DNA from 2 places in the Parajatrophihabitans canadensis genome. Region 1 is predicted to be linked to the other one. Evidence: riboswitches for the same ligand, from Rfam matches in the RefSeq annotation. Region 1 holds a riboswitch; the other holds the start of a gene.
What was found. A riboswitch is a leader RNA that binds a small molecule or an ion and turns the genes downstream of it on or off. The one in region 1 is predicted to bind S-adenosylmethionine.
Positions count from the first base shown of each region.

Region 2: it holds a riboswitch for S-adenosylmethionine, as region 1 does, so the genes downstream of both, ACSMXN_RS03245 (putative leader peptide) here and thrC (threonine synthase) in region 1, are expected to answer to the same signal.

Region 1 is NZ_CM132445.1:545,570-557,532, forward strand. It holds gene ACSMXN_RS02635 (hypothetical protein) at 1-550, opposite strand, end outside; gene ACSMXN_RS02640 (hypothetical protein) at 547-888, opposite strand; gene ACSMXN_RS02645 (DUF3263 domain-containing protein) at 1,172-1,564, shown strand; gene ACSMXN_RS02650 (LytR C-terminal domain-containing protein) at 1,574-2,134, shown strand; SAM riboswitch class I at 2,195-2,370, shown strand; gene thrC (threonine synthase) at 2,382-3,659, shown strand; gene ACSMXN_RS02660 (DUF6328 family protein) at 3,656-4,177, opposite strand; gene ACSMXN_RS02665 (cold-shock protein) at 4,564-4,767, shown strand; gene ACSMXN_RS02670 (GAF and ANTAR domain-containing protein) at 4,945-5,676, shown strand; gene ACSMXN_RS02675 (GAF and ANTAR domain-containing protein) at 5,868-6,569, shown strand; gene ACSMXN_RS02680 (putative quinol monooxygenase) at 6,607-6,957, shown strand; gene groL (chaperonin GroEL) at 7,180-8,811, shown strand; gene ACSMXN_RS02690 (DUF2505 domain-containing protein) at 8,903-9,400, shown strand; gene ACSMXN_RS02695 (DNA repair helicase XPB) at 9,466-11,115, opposite strand; gene ACSMXN_RS02700 (helicase-associated domain-containing protein) at 11,208-11,963, opposite strand, start outside.
Region 2 is NZ_CM132445.1:674,661-686,623, reverse strand. It holds gene ACSMXN_RS03300 (hypothetical protein) at 1-89, opposite strand, end outside; gene ACSMXN_RS03295 (MgtC/SapB family protein) at 382-1,080, opposite strand; gene ACSMXN_RS03290 (hypothetical protein) at 1,247-1,669, shown strand; gene ACSMXN_RS03285 (GNAT family N-acetyltransferase) at 1,664-2,248, opposite strand; gene ACSMXN_RS03280 (hypothetical protein) at 2,352-3,278, shown strand; gene ACSMXN_RS03275 (sulfotransferase family protein) at 3,256-4,212, opposite strand; gene ACSMXN_RS03270 (GNAT family N-acetyltransferase) at 4,267-4,983, opposite strand; gene ACSMXN_RS03265 (FAD-dependent oxidoreductase) at 5,113-6,210, opposite strand; gene ACSMXN_RS03260 (transporter substrate-binding domain-containing protein) at 6,287-7,318, opposite strand; gene ACSMXN_RS03255 (amino acid ABC transporter ATP-binding protein) at 7,441-8,229, opposite strand; gene ACSMXN_RS03250 (amino acid ABC transporter permease) at 8,226-9,233, opposite strand; gene ACSMXN_RS03245 (putative leader peptide) at 9,507-9,620, opposite strand; SAM riboswitch class IV at 9,639-9,752, opposite strand; gene ACSMXN_RS03240 (aminotransferase class V-fold PLP-dependent enzyme) at 9,840-11,198, opposite strand; gene ACSMXN_RS03235 (DUF1684 domain-containing protein) at 11,316-11,963, opposite strand, start outside.

The DNA of each region.
Region 1 (11,963 bases):
CGGACGTGGGCGAGGCCGTCCCGTGTTGAGCTGCGGTCGCCGCTGCACCCGCGGTCGTGATCGCGTCCAGTGCGAGCGTGACCACCTCGGGATCGTGCTCAACCAGCGTCTTGAGGGCCGTGCCAAGCCTGCGCGGATCGCCGTGTTCGCAAGCGAGAACGGCTTCGGACTCGCTGGCCGCGATCGCTGAAGGCAACCTGCGTAGCGCCGTGACTACCGGCGTCCAGCGACTCGTCAGGTCGTCCACGGCCGAATAGCCCTGTGCCGCGGCCCCAAGCGCGACTCCGAGGAAGACGCATTCGGCTCCTGCCGCCGTGGCCAGAACTGCCGTTCGCGACGCCGTGGAAGCGAGGTCGAACGCGCCGACGGGATCGAGCGCGGCTAGGGCGAGCGAGTGTGGATCGATCAGAACCTGCAATGCCACGACAGCGGCGTCGCCGAGCACCGTTGCCAGCTTGTCCAGGACTCCGGCGAGAGCGCTCAGCTCAACGAAGTCAGCGGCGATCGAGTACGCCCCGCCGGTGACCGCGACCGTCCCGGCGCTCGTCATAACAGCTCGACAATCGGGGCTAGGCCAACGCTGCTGCCGACCGTCGCGGCGAGGTGAGCTGCGGCTCGAGCCCGCTGGGCTGCCGTGTCTTCGTGGTGATGCTGCACGGCGGCGGTGTCGCGAAGTTTGTCGGCGACGCGGTGACAGGCGCCAAGCAGGTTCTGGAGCGCGGCGGAGAACTGGAGGGAGGCCGGCGAGTGCCATTGGCAGGCGCCCGCGCGAGCCCGGAGTTCATCGCAGGCGCGGTCGAGCTGTTGTGCCGTCTGTTCAAGCCTGCGGCCGAGCACGCCGACCGGCGCGTAGCGGCGGGGAGCACAGTTGTGTTGATTCGTTGCCATGGCACGAGCGTGGTCGGTTCGTCGCCTCGATATCCGGCTTTGCGGCTGGCTGTGGAAATCGAGAGCTAGCTGTGGATATCGGCCGATCGTGGCGTGCGGAACCCAGTGGGCTGACGCGACACGCACGGCTGATTCAATGACGACTGGTTCAGCGACCTCGCGCCGAGCATGGTTGAATGATTGCGCACCGAATTACACCGGTGAGATTCATAGTCCAAGACCTGTTACAGGTGACGTATTGGCGGGGGCCGACAGTCCGCCCGCGATGATGCTCGGAGGCCGCATGGAACTCGCGCCCACCGCGGTCAATGCACCCGGCGGCAAGCCTGACGCCGGCGCACCGGCCGTTTCGGGAGCCGATTCTGATGGCGCACCACCGATCGAGGTGGGTGTGGCTCCTGGCGCAGAAGAGTCTGAAGAGCTGGGTGGCCTCAACCGGCGAGACCGCGAGATTCTGGCCTTCGAACGACAGTGGTGGAAATACGCCGGCGCCAAGGAACAGGCCATTCGCGAGTTGTTCGATATGTCCGCTACCCGCTACTACCAGGTGCTCAACGGACTGATCGACTCGTCAGAAGCGCTGGCGGCAGACCCTATGCTGGTCAAGCGGCTGAGGCGACTTCGAGCCAGTCGCCAGCGGCAGCGCTCTGCTCGCCGCCTGGGCATCGAGGTCTAACCATAATTTATGTCGCATATTGCTCCGCCGTCGTCGCGACGTCGGCGTGTTGAGTTACTGCTTGGCGTCGTTTTGGCGTCGGTCGGGGTGCTCGTCGCGGTCCTTGCCTTTGTCGCGCTGAATCACCCCAAGGGGCGCCAAGCCGACCGGGCTAGCGTCGGAGTCTCTAGTTCCGCCTCCGCCGCTACGACCAAGAAGTCGACGCCCGCCACGACGTCGCCGAAACCAACGACATCTACGACCGCAGCGGCACCGACCGACCCGGCTACGGCGACCAAACCGACCGTCAATCGCCCGTCCGTCATTGTGCTGAACAACTCGGGCACCGACGGGCTGGGCGGCATTGCTGTGACAAGGCTCGTACAAGGCGGCTGGACAGCAACGGACGGCGGCGTCTTCAGCGGCGACATTCTCTCTACCGCGGCCTACTACGACCCGAACGCCGCTGGGGCTCAGTCGGCGGCAACGGCACTGCAGGCTCAGTTTCCGCAGATCAAGCGGATCAAGCCTCGTTTTGACGGCCTTCCCGAGGGTCCGATCGTCCTCGTTCTGACCAGCGACTACAGTTAGGCGCACAACGTTCGGCAGTGCGTGTCATTTCTTGCCTGGTTCCGCGCGCGGACTACATATCGCTCATCCAGAGGGGCAGAGGGACCGGCCCGTTGAAGCCCCGGCAACCACCGCGATAGACCGTATTGCTGCTGACGAATGCAGCGTGTGGCGTCCAGCCACATAGACCGGCGACATCGCGAGGTAGGTGCCAACTCCGGCCTGGTCGTCACCACGACGCCCGGGAAAGATGAGGAGAGGCCTCGGAATGACTGCTGTGATCAATCGCCCCGCTGGTACGTCCGGCGAAACTCCCGCTTCAGGTTTGGTGTGTCGCAACTGCGGCGCGACCTATCCCCTCGGCGCCCAACACGCCTGCTTCGAGTGTTTCGGCCCCCTTGAGATCGGCTACGACCCGCAGCGGCTGGCGCGCGTGACCCGCGCCCAGATCGAGGCCGGGCCATATTCGCTCTGGCGCTACGCCGGATTGCTGCCCGCCGGGCACAACGCCGAGACTCGGGTCGATTCCGGCACCGGCATGACGCCCTTGATCAGGGCCGACAGGCTCGCGGATCTGCTGGGGTTCACGGCACCGGTGTGGGTCAAGGACGATTCAGCCAACCCGACCCATTCCTTCAAGGACCGGGTCGTTTCGGTGGCGATCACGGCCGCGCGCGAACTCGGCTTCAGCCGGATCGCATGCGCTTCAACCGGAAACCTCGCCAACTCCGTGGCCGCCCACGCATCGCGAATCGGCATGGACTCGATTGTCTTCATTCCGGCGGACCTCGAACCCGCAAAGATCACTCAGACCGCGATCTACGGCGGCACTCTGGTCGCCATCGACGGCTCCTACGATGACGTGAATCGGTTGTGCAGCGAGCTCGCGGAGACCGATGAGTTCGAGTCCACCGCGTTCGTGAACGTCAACGTGCGCCCGTACTACGCCGAGGGCTCGAAGACGCTCGGGTTCGAGGTCGCTGAGCAACTCGGCTGGCGGCTGCCGCCCCAGGTCGTGGCACCGATGGCATCGGGGTCGATGCTGACCAAGGTGCACAAGGCGTTCAAAGAGCTGCAGGCAATCGGTCTCGTCGAGCCGAGCGACTACCGGATTTACGGTGCCCAGTCCACCGGCTGCTCACCCATCGCCCAGGCGTTCGCCGACGGTAGCGACACCGTGATTCCGGTCAAGCCGACTGGCATCGCGAAATCGCTCAACATCGGAAATCCCGCGGACGGGCCGTACGCCCTCGACGCCGTTCGCTCCACCGGCGGCGCGATGGCTCATGTGAATGACGACGAGATCCGGGCCGGGATCCAGTTGCTTGCTGAGACTTGCGGCGTGTTCACCGAAACGGCTGGCGGCGTCACGACGGCCGTGCTGAAGAAGCTGGTCGAGTCCGGCCAGATCGACACCACGCGTGAGACGGTCCTTTACAACACCGGCGACGGGCTGAAGACAGTCGATGCGGTCGCCGAGCAGGTTGGCCCGACCGCGGTAATTCCGCCGACGCTCAAGGGGATGCGGGCAGCAGGTTTGCTCTAGCGGGACGCTGCCGACTCACGTCGTCGATCGCCTGCGCGGTCGCGGTACCACAGCGGCAGAGCCACCCATAGCAGCAGAAACACGATCGCGAGCAGCGCGGTTGTGGTTATCGCGAAGGCTCGTCCGACGACGTAGTCGAGAATCAGCAGTACGCCGCTGAGGACCGACAGCAGCAGGAAGCTCGTGCCGGCAATCGCCAACCTGCTCGCAGTCAGCACGAGTTCTTCTTTCAGCCCCTGTCGAAAGACCAGCCGGTGAAAGGCTACCGGCGCGATCAGCAATGCGATGGCCAGCGTGGACAATATCAACGTCAGCACGTAGATCGTCCGCTGAAAGGTGTCGATGCTCTGGAACCGCTGCTGAAACGCGATCGACAGCATGAAGGCGAACAGGATCTGGACGCCGGTCTCTGAGACCCGTAATTCTTGGAGCAACTCAGCGTAGTTGCGATCAAGGCGCGCGGCGTTGGTTTCATTGCGCCCGTCGTCGGCTGCTGTCGACAGATCTTCATCGGCCATGCGGGCGCCCCCACGATCGGTACGGATCATCGGTCGGTACGGATCGGTCCAGGCTATGCGCCGGACGGCGCACCGGACGAGATCGACGACAACATCGGACCGACGCTGACATTCGGGATCAAACAGGCGGCGACGGGGACGGAGGGTAGAGCATGCGGGTTGCGCGTTGCATATTCGATGGTCTCGGTTTGGTTGAGATTTCTAGCCAGTGAATCTCGTTGCGTGTTAATTTCTGCCTTGGTCGTAGTACCAAGCGTTTCGCCAGACGAAGGGCCACGACGGCAGGCATCACGCCGACCGGCCGTGCGCGTTGATCGGGACCGAAGGAACGAAGACCCCGCCCTCACGACGGGTGAGCGACGGAAGGCCCCTAGCAAGGAGTGCACGTGGCCCAGGGCAGCGTTAAGTGGTTCAACAATGAGAAGGGCTACGGCTTCATCGCCGTGGACGGTGGCCAGGACGTATTCGTCCACTACAGCGCCATCGAGTCGGACGGGTACCGCTCTCTTGATGAAGGTCAGCGAGTGGAATTCGAAGTCGCTCAGGGACCCAAGGGTCCGCAGGCCGAAGGCGTTCGCGTCGTCGGTTAGTCACGCTGGCGCATGACACCGTCAGCCTGAACCGTCAACTGAACCGCCGCAGTATCAAACCCTCAATACCGCCGCCGCCGACCCGGATCGCACACCGATTCGGGCCGGTAGCGCGCGTTCGAACGGGTCTCCCTACGGTCAGAGTGAGCGCATCGAACTCTCAGCGGGTACGTTCCAATGGTGGATGCTGAGTCGGTACATCGTCTCGCTGAGCTGTTCTCCGAGCTCGGACGTGACCTCATGTCCGAGCGCAGTCTCGAGGACACCCTGACGCTGATCTCGCGACGCGCTGTCGAGCTGGTACCGGGCGCGGAAGAGGCGGCGGTGAGCCGTGGCCGCGTCGGCAAGTTCGAGACCGTCGGCGCCACCAGTGACCTTCCGCTGCGGGTCGATCGAATCCAGTACGAGCTCAACAGCGGCCCGTGTGTCGATGCGGCCGAGGAGAACACGACCTTTCGGACGGGCGATCTGGCGGCTGACCGAAGGTGGCCGGAATTCGGCCGCCGCGCCGCGGCCCAAGAGAGCATCTTCAGCATGCTGTCGACCAGGCTGTTCCTCGAGGACGATGACCTGCTGGCCGCCCTCAACCTGTACTCGACGAAGCATGACGCCTTCGATGACTCTGATCAGACGGTGGCGCTGATGTTCACCACGCATGCATCGCTGGCAGTGACGACCGCACGGATGCACGAGCAGGTCGAACACCTCGAGCGCGCGCTGCAGAGTAACCGCGGTATCGGTGTCGCTATGGGCGTCTTGATGAGCCAATACAAGCTCACCCAGGCTCAGGCTTTTGATCTGCTGCGGATGGCGAGTCAGAACACCCACCGCAAGCTCGTCGATGTGGCGATGGACGTCGCGGAATCTGGGGAGCTCAAGCTGCCGCCGCCTCCGACGAAGCTCGCCTGAGCCGACCTGACTCGGGTGCGGCAATCGTCCTGACACCGACCGGACACCGACCTGACACCGACGGACACCGACCTGACACCGACGGACACCGACCTGACAGGCGGCCCGCTGGCGAAGCCGCCAAGCGATCATGCACAATGCTGCCGTCACAATGTGTATCGGCAAGACGACTCTTCTGGGGGCTGAACAGCATGGATACGAACGAGATGCTGGAGCTGTCGCAGGAGTTTGCCGCGCTCGGCAACGAACTGCACGGGGACGGCGACAACGCAGCGGCGCTACATCGCATGGTCGAACTTGCGGTCAAGCACGTCGACGGCTGTAGCTGGGCAAGCATTACCGTACTTCGAGGCAAGCAAGCCCACACGCTCGCTGCTTCTGATCCAGTGGCCGCGCGGGCCGATGCGCTGCAGTACGAACTGAACGAAGGTCCGTGCGTGCAGGCGGCGGAGGACGACGCCGACTATTTGCTGTTCGACGTCGCCAACGAGCCCCGCTGGCCCCGGTTTGCCGCTGCCGTCGCCGAACAGACACCGGTTCGCAGCGTCCTGTCGTTCCAGCTGCTTGCCGAAGAATCCGCCGCGCTGAACCTGTTCGCCGACGAGCCGGCCGCGTTCGGCGACGAGGCGATCAACACCGCGACCATCTTTGCCGCCCACGCCTCGAGCCTGGTTGCGCTGCACGATGCCGAGGGCCACGCGGCAAACCTCGAGTCGGCCCTGCACAGCAACCGCGAGATCGGTGTCGCGCTGGGGGTGCTGATGGCCCATCACAAGGTGAGGCAGGACGAGGCGTTCTCGCTGCTTCGTACCGCGAGCCAGAACCTGCACGTCAAGCTGCGCGACGTGGCCGCTGAGGTGGTCGAGACCGGCGCCCTGCCAGATCTGCCCTGAGCTGGAGTGCACACCAGGCGAACGTTCGGAGATTTCAGTGGATGAGGCAACACCGGCCCGAGGCGTAGGCAAATTCGGCGCCATACTGCAGATGACCGCGAAGCCGGGTGCCCGCGAAGAGCTGCTGAAGATCCTTACGAACTATGCCGCGACTCTCGACGGTGAACCGGGCACCCTGTTGTTCGCGGTGGCCGCCGATCCCAATGATGAGAACCAAGTCTTCATGTGGGAGGAATTCGCCGATGGAGCCGCCGTGCAGGCTCATTTCGACCATGACTTCTTTCGTGCGCTGCAACTGGAACTCGCCGACCTGCTGGACGGCCCGGCCGCCGCTCGGCCACTGGTGCCCGTCGTCCGTCGGGTAAACCCCGGCGTGCCGGCCGAATAACCGGACGTAGTCTGCCAATAGCGGACGAAGCGACCTTGCACTCGTTGGGGTCGAGTGCTAAACCTGACTTAGCACTCGCGTACTGTGAGTGCTAGCCGATCGTGATGAGGTGCCCACCTGACGGGCGCCGGCCGTCGCGGGCATCACCGATCGGATGCTGGACTATCCGGTGATCGCTGGGTAGGACTCAGTCAGTCCCAGACAAGCAAAGGACGACATCGCATGGCTAAGTTGATCGCGTTCGACGAAGAGGCCCGCCGCGGCCTCGAGCGCGGCATGAACATCCTTGCCGACGCCGTAAAGGTGACGCTTGGCCCGAAGGGCCGCAACGTCGTGTTGGAGAAGAAGTGGGGCGCCCCCACGATCACCAACGACGGTGTTTCCATCGCCAAGGAAATCGAGCTCGAGGACCCGTACGAGAAGATCGGTGCCGAACTCGTCAAAGAGGTCGCCAAGAAGACCGATGACGTTGCCGGTGACGGCACCACGACCGCAACCGTGCTCGCCCAGGCGCTCGTCAAAGAGGGCCTGCGCAACGTTGCCGCCGGTGCAAACCCGATGGCACTCAAGCGCGGTATCGAAGCTGCGACCGCAGCCGTTTCCGAGGTTCTGCTGAAGGCAGCCAAGGAAGTTGAAACCAAGGAAGAAATTGCCGCCACGGCGTCGATCTCGGCCGCTGACAGCACCGTCGGCGAGCTCATCGCCGAGGCGATGGACAAGGTCGGCAAAGAAGGCGTCATCACCGTTGAGGAGTCGAACACCTTCGGACTCGAGCTCGAGCTCACCGAGGGTATGCGTTTCGACAAGGGTTACATCTCGGCGTACTTCGTTACCGACACCGAGCGTATGGAAGCCGTCCTCGACGACCCGTACATCCTGATCGTCGAAGGCAAGATCGGTTCCGTCAAGGACCTTCTCCCGCTGCTGGAGAAGGTCATGCAGTCCGGCAAGCCGCTGGCCATCATCGCCGAGGACGTTGAGGGTGAAGCCCTCTCGACCCTGGTCGTGAACAAGATCCGTGGCACCTTCAAGTCGGTTGCCGTCAAGGCTCCCGGCTTCGGTGACCGCCGCAAGGCCATGCTGCAGGACATCGCCATCCTCACCGGTGGCCAGGTCATTTCCGAGACCGTCGGCCTCAAGCTCGAGACCGCCGGCCTGGAGCTGCTGGGCCGCGCTCGTCGGGTCAACATCTCCAAGGACGAGACCACCATCGTCGAGGGTTCCGGTGACGCCGACCAGATTCAGGGTCGCGTCAACCAGATCCGTGGCGAGATCGAGAACTCGGACTCTGACTACGACCGCGAGAAGCTGCAGGAGCGCTTGGCCAAGCTGGCCGGTGGCGTTGCAGTGATCAAGGTTGGCGCAGCCACCGAGGTCGAGCTCAAGGAGCGCAAGCACCGCATCGAAGACGCCGTTCGCAACGCGAAGGCTGCCGTCGAAGAGGGCCTGCTCCCCGGTGGTGGCGTGGCTCTGGCCAACGCTGCCGCGACCGCGTTCGACAAGCTGGACCTGTCCGGTGACGAGGCCACCGGCGCGAACATCGTTCGGGTTGCGCTCACCGCGCCGCTCAAGCAGATCGCGATCAATGCCGGTCTCGAAGGCGGCGTCGTGGCCGAGAAGGTTGCCGGCCTCACTGCTGGCTGGGGCCTCAACGCTGCAACCGGTGAGTACGTCGACATGGTCAAGGCCGGCGTCGTCGAGCCCGCCAAGGTGACCCGTTCGGCCCTGCAGAACGCAGCGTCGATCGCGGCCCTGTTCCTCACCACCGAGGCCGTTGTTGCCGACAAGCCTGAGAAGGCACCTGCCGGTATGCCCGGTGGCGGCGACGGTGGCATGGGCGGTATGGACTTCTAAGAGGTCAGTTTTTCCAAGATCGTGTAACGCTCGGCACCGATACGGTGCCGAGCGTTACACGATTCTGGGGTTTATCGGCCATGATCAGCACATGAAACTGAGCGAGTCGATCACCTCTGAGGCCAGTGTCGAGCAGACCTTCGAGGCTCACTGCGAGCCGGGTGTGCGCGAGGCCGCGTGTAAGAAGTCTGGTGCCCTGAGCTGGAATGTGACGATTGAGCCCGCCGCGGACGGCACGGTGCGGATTCAGGTCGATCGCTCGTTGCCGCCCGACGTGCCCGATTTCGCCAAGAAATTCATCGGCGACAAGATCGAAGTCCGTCAGATCGAGCAGTGGAGTGCCGCCGACTCCGCGGGCGGCCGAACCGCTGACCTCAGATTGACGATCAAGGGGCAGCCGGTAACCATGGTCGGCACGGCCGTCATAGCACCGTCAGGCAGCGGATCGACGGTGACCATCGAGGGTGACGTCAAGGTCGCCGTGCCGATCATTGGCAAGAAGTTCGAGCCCGACCTGGCCAGGGTCATCGCCAGCGGATTCCGCACCGAGTTGCAAACCGGCCAGGAGTGGCTCGAGTCCAGAAGCTGACGGCCGCGCTGATTGACTAGCACCCCGGGGCTATTCGGCCCCGGGCTATTCCTGACCCAGACTCGTCAGAGCGGCCTCAAGAGGTCATCGGCGTCGACGATCGTGTATGCGTAGCCCTGTTCGGCGAGGAACCGCTGGCGGTGTGCGGCGTAGTCGGCGTCGAGCGTGTCACGGCTGACCACCGTGTAGAAGTGCGCCTGCCGCTTGTCGGCCTTCGGGCGCAGCACCCGTCCCAGTCGCTGAGCCTCCTCTTGTCGGGATCCGAAGGTACCCGAGATTTGAATGGCCACCGCAGCCTCAGGGAGATCGATGGAGAAGTTGGCCACCTTGCTCACCACCAGCACGCGGGTCTCACCCGTTCGGAACGAGTCATACAACCGCTCGCGTTCCTTGTTGGGGGTCGAGCCCTGAATGATCGGCACGTCGCCGAGGTGCTCGGCGATCTCGTCCAACTGGTCGAGGTAAGCGCCGATGACGAGGATCTGATCGTCAGGATGGTTGTTCACGATTGCCTCGATGACCGGCAGCTTGGTTCGTACCGTTGCGGCGAGCTTGTACTTGTCCTCGGGCTCCGCAGTCGCATACGCCATCCGCTCGGCGTCGGTGAGCGTCACTCGTACCTCTGAACAGTCGGCCGGCGCAATCCAGCCCTGGTTCTCGATGTCCTTCCACGGCGCGTCGTAGCGCTTGGGCCCGATCAGGGAGAACACGTCGCCTTCGCGACCGTCTTCCCGGACCAGAGTTGCCGTGAGCCCGAGCCTGCGGCGCGACTGCAGGTCCGCGGTCAACCGAAAGATCGGCGCCGGCAGCAGGTGCACCTCGTCATAGACAACCAAACCCCAGTCCCGAGAGTCGAAGAGCTCGAGGTGGCGGTACTCGCCCTTCCGGCGGGTCGTCATGATCTGGTACGTCGCGATGGTTACCGGGCGAATTTCCTTCTTCTCGCCGGAATACTCGCCGATCTCGTCCTCGGTCAGCGAGGTTCGGGCCAGCAACTCGCGCTTCCATTGGCGGCCGCTGACCGTGTTCGTGACCAGGATCAGGGTGGTGGCCTTGGCTTTGGCCATCGCGGCTGCACCGACGAGAGTCTTGCCGGCGCCGCAGGGCAGCACCACCACCCCCGAGCCGCCGGCCCAGAAGGAGTCCACTGCCAACTGTTGGTAGGGCCGCAGGGTCCAATCTGCGTTGTCGAGCTCGATCGGGTGCGCCTCGCCGTCGACATAACCTGCAAGGTCCTCGGCGGGCCACCCGACCTTCAGCAATGCCTGCTTGAGCCGTCCCCGTTCGGACGGATGTACGAGCACCGTGTCTTCGTCGATCCGCTCGCCGAGCATCGGGGCGATCTTCTTCTGGCGCAGGATCTCTTCGAGCACCGCGCGATCGAGGGAGATCAGGACGAGACCGTGCACGGGGTGCTTGGCCAGCTGCAGGCGGCCGTAACGGTCCATCGTGTCCGCGACATCAACCAGCAGCGCATGCGGAACGGTGTAGCGGCTGAACCGCACCAGCGCGTCGACAACCTGCTCGGCGTCGTGGCCGGCGGCGCGCGCGTTCCACAAACCCAGCGGGGTAAGACGGTAGGTGTGCACGTGTTCGGGAGAGCGCTCGAGCTCGGCGAACGGCGCGATCGCGGCCCGCGCCTCGCCGGCGAGTTCGTGGTCGACTTCGAGCAACAGGGTCTTGTCGGATTGAACGATCAGCGGTCCGTCGGTCACACCGTGCTCCTAGGCTTCCTGCATTTACGTGCGCGAACTGTCCATTGTGCCAAGGAACTATGACAGCCTGGTGTTCCCGTGGGCGTTCCCGGCTAGAAGAGGTCGTCGTCGGAGTCGTCGGAGTCGTCTAGGACACTGACGGTAGTAATGCGTTGCAGTGGATAGCTGCGCAACCGCTCATCGTCTGGATCGTGCCCCCGAACCATGCCGCCGCCCATCGAGATCGGCAGCAACGTGCGCTGTGAGGGCGTTCCGGTGTCGTCCACGTAGCCCAGCGCGATGGTCTGCTCCGCTCGGATAGCAGCGCGCAGTACCTCCAGAATCGAGGCGGAGGTGACGCCCGGTATCTGCTGGGACACCCGGTTCGTCGATTGGGTGACTGCCCGCGAGAGTCGCTCGCTGGCACGCAGCCTGGTCACGACCTCGCTGAGCTGGGCATCCGGAATACTGCTGGCACGTACTCGCGATACCCGCGATTGCGGCCGGCCAGCGACCCGGGGCGCGTCCGCCGCGAGGCTCACTATCGCACCGGTTGCGGATTCGGCCGCGGGGGCGAACCCGGCGGCGCGAAGCCGGTCGAGCACCACGTTGATCGTTGAGCTCGACAGCACGACGGTGGGGGCGATCCGCTGCAGATTCAAGGTGTCAGCGATCGGATCGGTCATGACACGGTCCAGTAGGGCCTCGTCGTCGCAGCGAAGGTAGCTGGCCGCTGTGCCGGTACGCAGCCGGCCGTGTTGACTGGCAACGTCGTTGATCATGTACTGCAGGGCCTGCGGAACGGGTGTGCGGGAAGACCCGGTGAAGAACTGGAGCAGATCCGATCCCGATCGCCCCGAATCCAGTGC
Region 2 (11,963 bases), 130 kb from region 1:
GCGGACCCGGCGGCGGGGGCGCTCGGCGCCGACCAGCCAGCCTCTGGGTCTTCGGTCGGCGGCGCGTCGTCGGGCGGCAGTGATGTCATGCGCGGATGCTATCGACCCGCCACGGGGCCTCAACGCGCGGGAAGCAACGCCGTTACAAAACCGCATGACGACATCAAATATCGCCATTTGCCAGTCTCATCTGCGGCTCCCGACATGTCTCTGACCGGCTTGGTGTGGGCTTGGCTATCCTCATCGGCGACGCGAGGCTGAGCGTTTTGGGTTTTGGCCTGACGTTAGGAATCATCGCCGGCGTTGTCTTGACCGAAGCGGTGGGCCGCGGAAGGCCCACCGCTGAGCACGGCTGATTCTGTCAGCGGAGCATACGCACGATCAGCGCCCCGAATGAGCGAGTGCCGCTGAACTGGTTCGCGCAGCGACCACGCCCTGTATCTGCGCAAGGTTGCTGGCAACCTCGGCCACCGGGGTCGAGCCACGGACTTCGAGCAGCACGCAGACATCGGTCGATGCGCCACTTGCTTGTGTAACGTTTAGCGATTCGACGGTGCATCCGGTCCGGGTCAGCTCGCTCATCGCCTGCCTCAGCACGCCGGTTCCCTGTTCGTAGGTAAGGGAGATCTCGCTCAAGACGTTCTGATTGTCCCGAAGCCGTTCGATAACCGGCGTGTAGAGAATGGTGATGAGCAGATCGCCGACCGTGGCGGCGACGGCCAACGTGTACAGACCTGCGCCGGCAGCCATGCCTATCGCTGCCACCAACCAGATGCTCGCCGCAGTGATGAGCCCCCGGGCACTTTCGCGCCGGACGAAGATGATTCCCGCACCGAGAAAACCGATTCCGCTCACGATCTGCCCGGCGAGTTGGGCCGGGTTCAACACCACCATGCCCGGCCGCAGAATATCGTCGAAACCATACTTGCTGATCAACATGATCACCGCTGCGCCCATACCGACCATCGCGTGAGTACGAAGGCCAGCAACCTTGTGACGCAGTTCGCGTTCAAAGCCGATGATGGACGAGAGGACGAAAGCTACGGCCAATGGGACGATTTCAAGTTGTAATTCGGTCATGCAGGTGGTGCTCCAAACTGGTGGCTCCCGGGAACGGTTGCCTGGTGACAACGCTAATCACAATCAACCGCGGCGGCCAGCACTTACGCCCGATCCACATGGCGACGGCCAATCCATCATGTTGCGCTCATGCGGCAGCCTGCTGCACGTTGGTAGGGTGCGCCACGTGACCGAACCCACCGACCGTGGCCGAGAGTTGCGACTTGCCTATACGTTCCGCGGCGCGCTGGCAGAGTTGGAGCAGACGCTGCCGCTTGTGGCCGATGAATCGATTTTGTTCCACGGCGTGATGCAGCTGCACGCGGCCGGAGCGCCTACGCGCCCGGCGGTACTGCGGTTGACGACGCCCCGGTTGGTCATACTCGCCCACTACCCCTGGCGGTCAAATCGCGCGTGGGAACTGCCGCGACCGTCCGTGCAGGGCGTCGAACTTCTTGGCGCTGTGGTCCAGATCGACTGGACCGACCAGCAGGACGTTGCGCAGGCGCTACAACTTGGCCGATGGACAGGCCGAGCCGCGTTCGACCGCCCGATTCGGGACGCGAGCGAGGCAGCCGAGGCTCTCGATGGGTGGCTGCGCGACCTATGACGAGCGTCGCACCCGTGATCTAGGGACAACCTTGGTCATCAGCCAATGATGTTTGCCTAATTGACGCTCACGGGTGAAACCCTCGCGCTCGAAAATCGACGTCGTCGCGTTGTGCAGGAATCCGCCGGATGTCCGCCGACCTGTCACATCCTCTGGGAAACTCTCGACCAAGCCGCCGCCGAGACTCGCGATCTGCTGGAGCGCACCTTGCAGCGCCACCGAAGCAACTCCTCGGTTCCGGTACTCGTTACCCACGAAGAAGCAGGTGATTCGCCAATCTGGTGGCCGCACCTCGCCGGCTTGATAGACCCGCTTGCGCTTGATGCGCGGCAGCTCCCCGGGCGATCCGAACTGACACCAGCCGACGCAATCGTCACCGTCATAGACCAATGCGGCGTGAGCAGTCCCACTGCGGACCCGATCCTCCTTGGCCTGACGGCGATGAGCGCCTTGCTCGGCGCCTTCGGCGTGGAATCCCAGGCACCAGCAACCGCCCCACACGCCGTTGTGTTGCTCGACAAGGCGCGCGAAGTCCTGCCAGGTATTGGGCGACAGCGGTCGCACGACGAGCGCAGCCATGCGCCCGACAATACGACTCCGCGGTACCTGTCGGCACCTCCACGCAGCTGAGGCCGTACCGGATCAGCACCTGGTCCAGGAGAGTCCGCTAGCGTGATGCGTCGTGGACACGAAGATAGGACCTCGCCCCGACCTGGACTTCGCTTCAAGCGAGCTGGTTATCGCGGCTCCCGGCGTCGGCGACGGCTACTGGGCGGGTGCTCCGAGCGTCGTTCGGGCCGAAGGCACGATCTACTTGGCTTACCGTTTGCGGCGCCCGGTGAACGAGGGCCGGGGCTACGCCAACGTGGTCGCGCGTTCGGTCGACGGTGTCCGGTTCGACACGTTGTGCACGCTCTATCGCGATGATCTCGACTGCGCTTCGTTGGAGCGGCCGGCGCTCGTCCGCAGGCCTGACGGAGGCTGGCGCATCTACGTGAGCTTGTCGACCCCCGGCTCGAAGCATTGGTGGATTGATGCTCTGGACGCCGACGATGCGGCCGACCTGGCCAAGGGACAACGGGCGACGACCTGGGCGGGCGACGACCTGACCGCCGTCAAGGATCCGGTGGTTTTGGTTGACGGGGACGGCAAGTGGCATGCGTGGGTGTGCTGCCATCCGCTCAACGACCCTGGTGAGGAAGATCGGATGACGTCGCGTTACGCCTTCAGCGACGACGGGTTGTCCTGGACGTGGGGCGCCGTCGTTCTCACTCCGCCGGCCACGGGTTGGGATCGGCGTGGACGCCGCGTGGCATCGATCGTGCCGCGACACGACGGCTCGGTCCTCGGTTTCTACGATGGTCGGGCAGACGCGAGCGAGAATTGGTATGAGCGGACAGGCACAATCCGCGGCGCTTCGGTCGACACGCCCTTGACGACGGCATCGCAGTCAGTTCCAGCACAATCACCGTACGGCCGGCACACGCTGCGCTACACGAGTGTCATTGACCTCGGCGACGGCATCGGCCGGGTTTACTTCGAGGCGGCATCTGCTGACGGATCCAACGAGATCAGGACGCAGCTGATCAGCCTTTCCAACGTTGGCTGAATTCACCTCTACCAGCGTCCGAACGCCAGTCATCGAAAGAGCGCCCTGTCACGTCCTCCAACAGCGCAATGTCATCAAGAAACCCGACGAGAGCTTCGCGTCGTTGTTCGACCGAGAGTGACGGACGACGTCCACCGCCCTTGTGCAATGTCGACCGGAGCGGGGCTTCGACACGACGCCAGACCTGAGGCGGCGCGAACGCACCGGCCGCGGCACCGGCACGGATCGTGGCACCGAGGAGCCTCGTCCGCAGACCGGGTGCTACGTACGGATGAACGTTGTCGGGCTTGGACTTTGCGGCCGGATGCTGTTGCACACCTAGGAAGTCGCAGACCGTCGCGATCGTTCGGTCGGGCTCCTCCGCCAACTGCCGATAGCGCAACACGAGGACCTGATCGCGGGGAAACAGACCGTATAGATGCTGAAGCTGGTGCCCGTATTGCCCGAGGCGGGTGTAGTGCCAGAACGGGGCGTAGCCTGCCGCGACGCGAGAATCCTCCTGCGCAAGCGCCTCGTTGAAATCGGAGATCGGTTCCAGCCCGTCCGACCACAGGTGGGTCCAGTTGCTGTACGCCCGATCAACGGGGTCGCGGATCACGGCGATGAGGCGGGCATCGGGCGTTGTGTCGGCAATTCGCTGTTGAGCCGCGAAGTCATAGAGGTAGAACGGGGTGGATTCTCCGATCAGAGCCTCGTGTGGCGCATTCGCGAACAGCTGCAGATAGTCCGATTCGCGCCATACCCATTCGCGCGCGCTGTGGGCGTCTCCGGGACCGCGCTGGCCCGAACGCGGTGGTGGCACGCCGCCGCAGAGAAAGAACTTGGGTTCTTTGACTGTAGATAGGTGCAGCTGCGGATGCCCGACGAGCGCGGAGTGCAGCGCCGTTGTGCCGCCTTTGGGTGTCCCCATCAGGAAGAAGTCAGGCCATCGCATCTCGGAAGTATACCTAACTATCTCTGTAGCTTCGATAGAGAATCGACGGAACACTCAGGCTACCCAGGCCTCCTCTGGAACCTGTACGCCGACAAAGCTGGTGGACCTGCGGAGCCGAAATCCCAGCGCCTCGTAGAGCCGTATCGCGTTGACATTGTTCGCGGCAGCGTGCAGAAACGGTGTCTCGCCACGTTCGCGGATGCCCGCTGCGACTGCGTGAACCAAGCGGGTGCCGAGGCCTTGCCCGCGGTACTCCGCGTCCGTACAAACCGCGCTGATCTCCGTCCAACCTGGCGGATGTAGCCGTTCGCCGGCCATCGCGATGAGCTTCCCGTCGCGGCGGATGCCTAAGTAGGTTCCCAGCTCCACCGTGCGCGGCAGGAATGGACCGGGTTTCGTCCGTTCAATAAGGGCAAGCATCTCTGCGACGTCGCCGGAACCCAACCGCACGGCCTCGTCGTCGTGCGCCGCCGCAATCCCGTCGTCGACCATCTGAACGCCCGCCCCACGCATGACAACCTCCCAGCCCGCAGGTGTCGGAACGGACAAGCCCGCAAAGGGGACGACCGCGCCCGGCCCGGCAAGCTCTGCGATGTCCAACCAATCCTGCTCCGTAGGTTCATCGGGTAGTGCGACGAACGGACTGACGTCGACTGGGTAGCGCAACACGTTTCCGCGACGCTGGGCGAAGTGAGCATGCGGACCGGTCAGGGCAGCGCGGGCTGGATTGTCCAGCGGATGCGGTTCGTCAAGTTCACGAGCGTGCGACATGGTGGAACTCCGATTCTGATTTCAGCTTTCAGGATAAGCAGGTTACTGACCGGGTTGGTTCACGCTCGTCACAGACAATGCTGACGCCAAGTCGGAGGCGTCTCGACGCGTCATCATGAGGTCGCGATCTCACCGGGGCCCGAGGGCAAAGCCGGCAACACCCGGTTTGCCGTCGACCAGGTCAGCGGCCAGTTCGCCGATGACCGAGCCGAACTTGAAACCGTGCCCTGAGAAACCGGCCAGCACGGTGATGGGTCCCTGTCGATCGATCACGAAGTTGTGATCAGGAGTGACGGTGTACAGGCACGTCGTGGGCGCTGGCTTCGAGGAATCGACCCCGGGGAGCCACGTTTCGGCATAGTCCTGCAGTCGTTGGACAGCTACCGGGTCGATACGCCGGTCTCGGACGTAGGCGTCTTTCACCACCGGGCCGACAGCATGAAAGCCCACCTTGACACCGTCGTCGCTACCGAGTCCATAGACCCCACCTTCGTCGGCAAACTCCCCACCCGGGTGGTGAATGAAGCTCGGCCATCCGAGCGGGTCAGGCGTCGGAAAGTGGACTGGCTGCTCTTGGGTGACCCGCAGGCTTGGCAGCCCATTCACAAGCGGATCGAGCGTCTGCGTTGCCCAACCGCCCACCGCGACAACCACCGCGTCGACGATCAGTGCCTCCTCATCGAGGGTAACTATTTGCACGCGTCCAATGTCGGTAACCGAGATCTGGGTTACCTGAACTCCGTGTCGGATCGACGCGCCGTGCAGCTCGGCTCCGCGCTGTAGCGCCACAACCGCACGGTCTGCGTGCAGGCGCCCAGCGTCGGCGTGGAATAGCGCCGCGGAGTCAATGCGCAGGCCGGGCCAACGTTCGGCCGCTTCGGCCGAGCCGATGAGTCGTACTTCAGCGCCAGCAGCCAGCAGGGCGTCGCGCAGCGGTTCGATGGCGGAGCCTGGCCCGTGGTCGAGGGCGCCGGTCAACGTCAAGACCGAGCTGTTGGTCTGCTCTTCGAGAGCACGCCACAGCGGCAGCGCCCGCTGGGCCAGCCCGATGTAGACGGCGTCGGGGTAGGCCAGCCGAAAGATTCGCGAACTCCCGTGGGAGCTACCCAAGTCGTGACCCGGTTGGTACTGCTCGAGCAGTGTCACGTCTGCGCCGCGGGCCGCGAGGTGCCAGGCGGCAGATGAGCCCATGACGCCACCGCCAACGACTGCTACCCGCAGAGTCATGAGCGATTGCCTTTCGATGGTTGGTTGGTGGGGGCGGCACGATCACCCCGCCCCCACCGTGCGCAGGAGCTTGCTGTCAGGAATTGGTGAGCGGCAATCCGGGTGGGTTCACCTGTGAGGTGGCGACTGCCTCGTTGGAAAGGCCCCAGGCGGCAAGCCATTTCGTGTACTGACCGTTCTTGATCAGATAGTTGATCGCATCGGCGATGGGCTGAGCCAGCCCACTGCCCTTCTTGGTAGTGGCAGCGATCAAACCTTGCAACGTCGCCCCGGCACCGGAGTACTTACCTGCACTACGAGTGGGGTTAGGGGTGTTGGCCGTCTGGGTGACGTGATAGGCGATCGAAGGATTGGGCGTGAAGTAGGCATCGATCTTTCCCGAGTCCAGCGCTAGGTAGGTCGTGTTCTGGTCCGGGTAGTACTTGACGTTCAGGGTCTTGCCTGCTGCCTTGAGCTGGCTTTGCCACTGCAGAAGAATCTTCTCCTGATTGGTACCCGAGCCAACGGCGACCGTCTTGCCCGCGAGGTTCTCGAAGTTGCCGTCGAAGTTCCACGAGCTGGACTTAAGCACTTCGAAGCCGAGGTTGTCCTGACGGTATGAGGCGAAGTCATATTTCGTCTTGCGCTGCTCGGTGTCGGTGATGTTGGAGAACCCGGCGTCAGTCTTGCCAGAATCGATGCCTACGAAGAGATTGTCCCAGGTCGCGTTGTCGAGCACTGGCTTCAATCCGAACACCGCTGAGACGAGGCGGCCGAGATCTGCCTCTGAACCGGTCAACGTCTTCTGGTCAGAACCTATGAAGCCAAGGGGCGGCGCGCCTGAAGGCAACAACCCGAGGCCGACGACGAACTGGCCGCTGCTGACGACAGCTGGCGGCAGCTCTGCCCTGATCGAGGCAACCGCGTCGACTTGCAAGTCGATCGGGGTTGCGGCGCCGTTGGAGAGCGCGCCCACTGCCACGGTCGTTCCCGTAGCTCCCCCTGCGGTAGCCGAGGACTTCGGGGTCGAGGCATTACCGCTGGCGCAGGCGCTCACGCCGGCACCAAGTGCGACGAGCGCGGTAGCGGTCGCGACGATCTGGACGAGTTTCGATCTTGGCCTGGACATACTTCTCCTTGGTGAGATTGCGGTGGCTATCGCCCTGCGCTGAGCGTCAGTGCGTTGAGTACGGCTGTGCGTTGAGTACGGCTGTGCGTTGAGTACGGCTGTGCGTTGAGTACGGCTGTGCGCTAAAGAACCTTGCTGAGGAATTCCCTGGTGCGGGCATGTTGGGGGTGGTCTAGTACTTCGTGCGGAGGACCCTGCTCGACAATGCGACCGGCATCGACAAACACCACCTGATCGGCCACCTCGCGGGCGAAGCCAATCTCGTGGGTGACGACGACCAAGGTGGTCCCGGTTGTCGCCAAGTCCTTGATGACGGCAAGGACCTCTCCGACGCGCTCAGGATCAAGCGCGGAAGTTGGCTCGTCGAACAGGATGACTCCCGGTCGGAGTGCGAGGGCGCGAGCGATCGCGACTCGCTGTTGCTGGCCACCGGACAACTGACGCGGAAAGGCTTCGGCCTTGTCCGCCAGCCCGACTCGGCCCAGCAATCCGCGAGCAGTCTCGAGAGCCTCGCCCTTCTGAGCGCGCTTGTTCGCAATCAGCGCGGCAGAGACGTTGTCCAACGCGCTGAGATGGGGGAACAGATTGAAGTTCTGGAAAACGAAGCCAATTCGCCCGCGCTGGCTGAGGATCGCACGTTCGCTGAGCTCCTTCAGCCGGGTGCCGTGCCTTCGCACTCCGATCAACTCGCCATTGATGCTGACGTACCCGATGTCCAGCTTCTCCAGGTGGTTGATAGCCCTGAGCAAGGTTGATTTCCCGGAGCCGGAAGGGCCCAGGATCACGGTGACTTTGCCCGCCGGAATCGTCAGGTCGATTCCATCCAGGACCCGATGGGTTCCATACCATTTGTGGGCATCGTGAATCTCCACCACCGATGGCTCGACGAAGGCCTCGACGGTGCTCGTCATCGTGCGGCGCCAATCTGGATACGGGCGCGGACATCGCTGATACTGCGTCGGATTCGCTGTATGGGCGTTGGAGGCATGGTTCGCAGCGCCCCCCGGGAGTAGTACCGCTCGACGTAGAACTGAGCGATCGAGACCAAACTCGTCAGGATCACGTACCAGACCGTCGCGACGAGCAGTAGCGGAACGATGTCGCCGGGGTAGGTGCTTCCCATGCTCTGCACTTCACCGAACAGATCGAGTAGCGACACATAGAAGACCAACGAGCTGCTTTTGATCAGCCCGATCAGTTGATTGACATAGGACGGGACGATGGCACGCAGCGCTTGAGGCAACACGATGCGGCCGAACTGGTAACCCTTCGGTAGCCCGAGAGCCGCAGCGGCCTCGTGCTGGCCTTGGTCCACCGACAGTATTCCGGCTCGAACAACCTCCGCCGCGTAGGCCGCCTCGCTGAGGCTCAAACCGATGACGGCGATCACCATGTCGCTCGCGAGGCTCGATTCGCGAAAGTTACCAAAGGCGGGACCAAAAGGTACGCCAACGCTCATCGTCTTGTACAGAGCCCCAAAGTTGTACAGGATCAACAGCACCACGATCAGCGGGATCGAGCGGAACAACCAGATATAGATCCAGCTGACTGCCCGGAGAATCGGGCTCTTTGACAATCGACCCAATGCAAGCAGGATCCCTCCGATCAAACCGAAGAGAGCGCTCCACGCAGTCACCTTCAGCGTGATCACCAGACCACGCAGAATGACCGGCCGAGCAAACCAGTACTGGAAGCGATCCCACTGATAGAACGGGTTCGTGATCAGGCCGTGTACGACTTGGGCAAGAACGACCAGCACGACGACGGTTGCAATCCACCGACCGGGATGTCGCAGCGGGATCACCCGTTGCGCCGACAGGGGCCGCAACGACGGACCCTCTGTCGGCGCAGCGGGATTGCCGTCCGCGCCGGAGAACTCGGTCGCGGCGGTGGCTTGACCACTCAGCCCAACCATCGGTTGCTGCCAGTGGCCGATGGTCGATTGCGTTGGCAACACCGGTGTCTCTGTCGTTGGCGCAGCTGGCTCGGTCACGGAAACTCCTACAATCAAAGGACATGCGGGCGCGCAAAGGCGGCCGGGACAAGACGAGAGGAACATCAATACGTCCGCGACGCGGCGTTCGATATCAGCGGCTCCGCAGCCGCCATGGACGATGGCTCCGAGCGTTTGATGAGCGGCGCAACTGGCTCGCCTATCAGGCCAGGACCAGAAGGCGGCGAAGACTATCTAGGAGCGACAGAGCGCGCTTGATACCCGCGCGAGATCCACGTGCCGACGTTCGATGAAGCAGCCGCTGCTACGCAAGTGCCGGGAGCCGGCGGCGAGCTTGTCGCTTGTCACGAGGTTCTCCTTGATCGTCGATCACGCTTGCCGAAGCACGATTGCTTCGACCTGGTCGTCACCCGGGGCACCCCACCGCGACGCGAGGGTTGCCAGCCAGCAAGCCGGGGCTATCCGCTGGCGTTCATGACCGTGGAACGAAACTATCATCCCTCATGGCCAAGGGAAAGACTCTATTGTCTACCTCACAGATAGGATTACTTCTATATGGTGAATGCGTTAGGTGGTTGCGCAAGGCGATGCCGGTAGCTGACTTTCATCGCCTGCAAGCCAGTTCGGCGAGGTTCGCGGGTCAGGAGACGGCCCGAGAGCGCCATCGACCAATTCGTAGGTCCACGAGGGTCCGTTCGCCGCGAGTGAGGCGAGTGCTTCCAAGAGCCGGTCGATGTCGGCGGTAGTAGTGCCCAGCCCGACGCTCGCGCGCACCGCACCGCGATCGGCCCCGAACCGTGTTAGTAACGGGTGCGCGCAGAATCGCCCATCCCGCACTCCGATGCCATGTTCGGCTGATAGATATTGAGCAATCAGCTCCGGTGAGAATCCGGGCAGGGTGAAGGTCACCATCCCGACCCGCTCTGCCTCGTCGCCCCAGAGGCGCAGACTACAAGCTCCCACCTCGGCCAGGCCATCGTCGAGCCGTCGGAGCAAAGCCGCTTCATGCTGTATCAGCGCAGCTTCAGACAAATCGCGTATCGCGCGGCATGCCGCGGCCAGCGCAACCGCACCGATCACGTTTGGCGTGCCCGCCTCATGCCGAGCCGGCGAGTCCGTCCAATCGGTGCTGTCGATCGTCACATGCCGCACCGCTCCCCCGCCGGCAAGATACGGCGCCGCCGCGTCGAGCCAATCCCTGCGCCCGATCAGCGCCCCTGACCCGAAGGGCGCGTAGAGCTTGTGCCCGGAGAAAGCGATGTAATCAACACCGACATCGGCGATGTCCACGCGACGATGCGGCACCAGTTGCGCGCCGTCGACGGCAATGCGTGCCCCGTGGCGGTGGGCTACGTCAGCCAACAGAGCGAGCGGGAGTAGCTCACCCGTGACATTCGAGGCGCCCGTCACGGCAAGCAACGCAGCAGGGGTCCGGGCAAGCTCTGCCTCCAAAGCCGTGACGGTCTCCGCAAGCGTGTTGCGCGCAAGCACCACCCGCCCGTCGCGAACCTGCCAGGGCAAGAGATTGGCATGGTGCTCGATATCTAGGTACACGACCGGACCAGGGGCCGCAGTCGCAAGCAGGTTCACTGCGTCCGTCGTGTTGCGGGTGAAGATCACAACATCTGCCTCGCGCGCGCCGACGAAATGGGCGACCGTCGTACGGGCGGATTCATAAGCTGCCGTACAAACCTGGGACGGATAACCGGCGCCGCGATGGACGCTTGAATACCAGGGCAGCAGTTCGTTCACCTGGTCAGCAACGACTTGCAAGGCAGGTGCGCTGGCCGCGTAGTCCAGATTTGCATAGCGCACCTGCCGACCGTCGACGAGCGGAACGACCTGCTCCGCGCCTACCAGCGTGCTAAGTGCTGCGTTGGCTGGAGCCAACTGATCTGTAACAGGATCCCCAAGAACTGTGGACATACGTGATAACTCCAGGCTCCTTCGGGTGGCGCTCATGACATCTGAACGGACTCTCGGATCTAGCTACGCTGATGCGACCGGGTCGTGACCGTTGCCTCGCTGGTCATCGGTGGCCTTTCACCGGCGCTCGTGTGGAATCTTCTCGCCCGCCTCGACGGCAACCGGCAGCTGATTCTCGGCCGGCGGAAGTGGGCAGGTGGCCAGATCGGTATAAGCGCAAGGGAGATTCGTTGCGCGGTTGAAGTCCAACCGCACCCGCCCGTCGGCGTCAGGAGGGTCAATGGCCAGCGCCCGGTTCGCGGCGTACGTCGTGACGCCTGACGTGGCATCGGTAAAGAGGACCAGCAGGCTCCCAGCTCCCTTTCCGTTGAACGCGGTGAGGCTCAGCGGCTGTCCCTCGAGCTCGAATTCGATCCGGCCCGGGGCGTCATAGACGTGTTGCAGGCCTTCGACGGCAGCTCCGACGGTCGTAGGGCGAGGCTCGTCGAACGGCAAGTAGCGGCCGGTAACTGCCCACCTCGGGTCTGGAGCGTAGGCAGGCGTATCGACGAAGCGGACGAGCAATGGGTTGCTCGGGTGCCGGGGCCGGATGATGTCGTGGCCGCCGCGCTTGGCGACCTCGATGACCACATCGCCGGAAACCGGGTACAAGCTGTCCCGCTCGGCGATCGGCCCGAAATTGTGTTCCCCGCGCAGCGTGGCGCCATTGAATTCGAGGGTTTCCCCTTCCGCCAACACGACACGGACACCGTCCTGGCCAGTCGA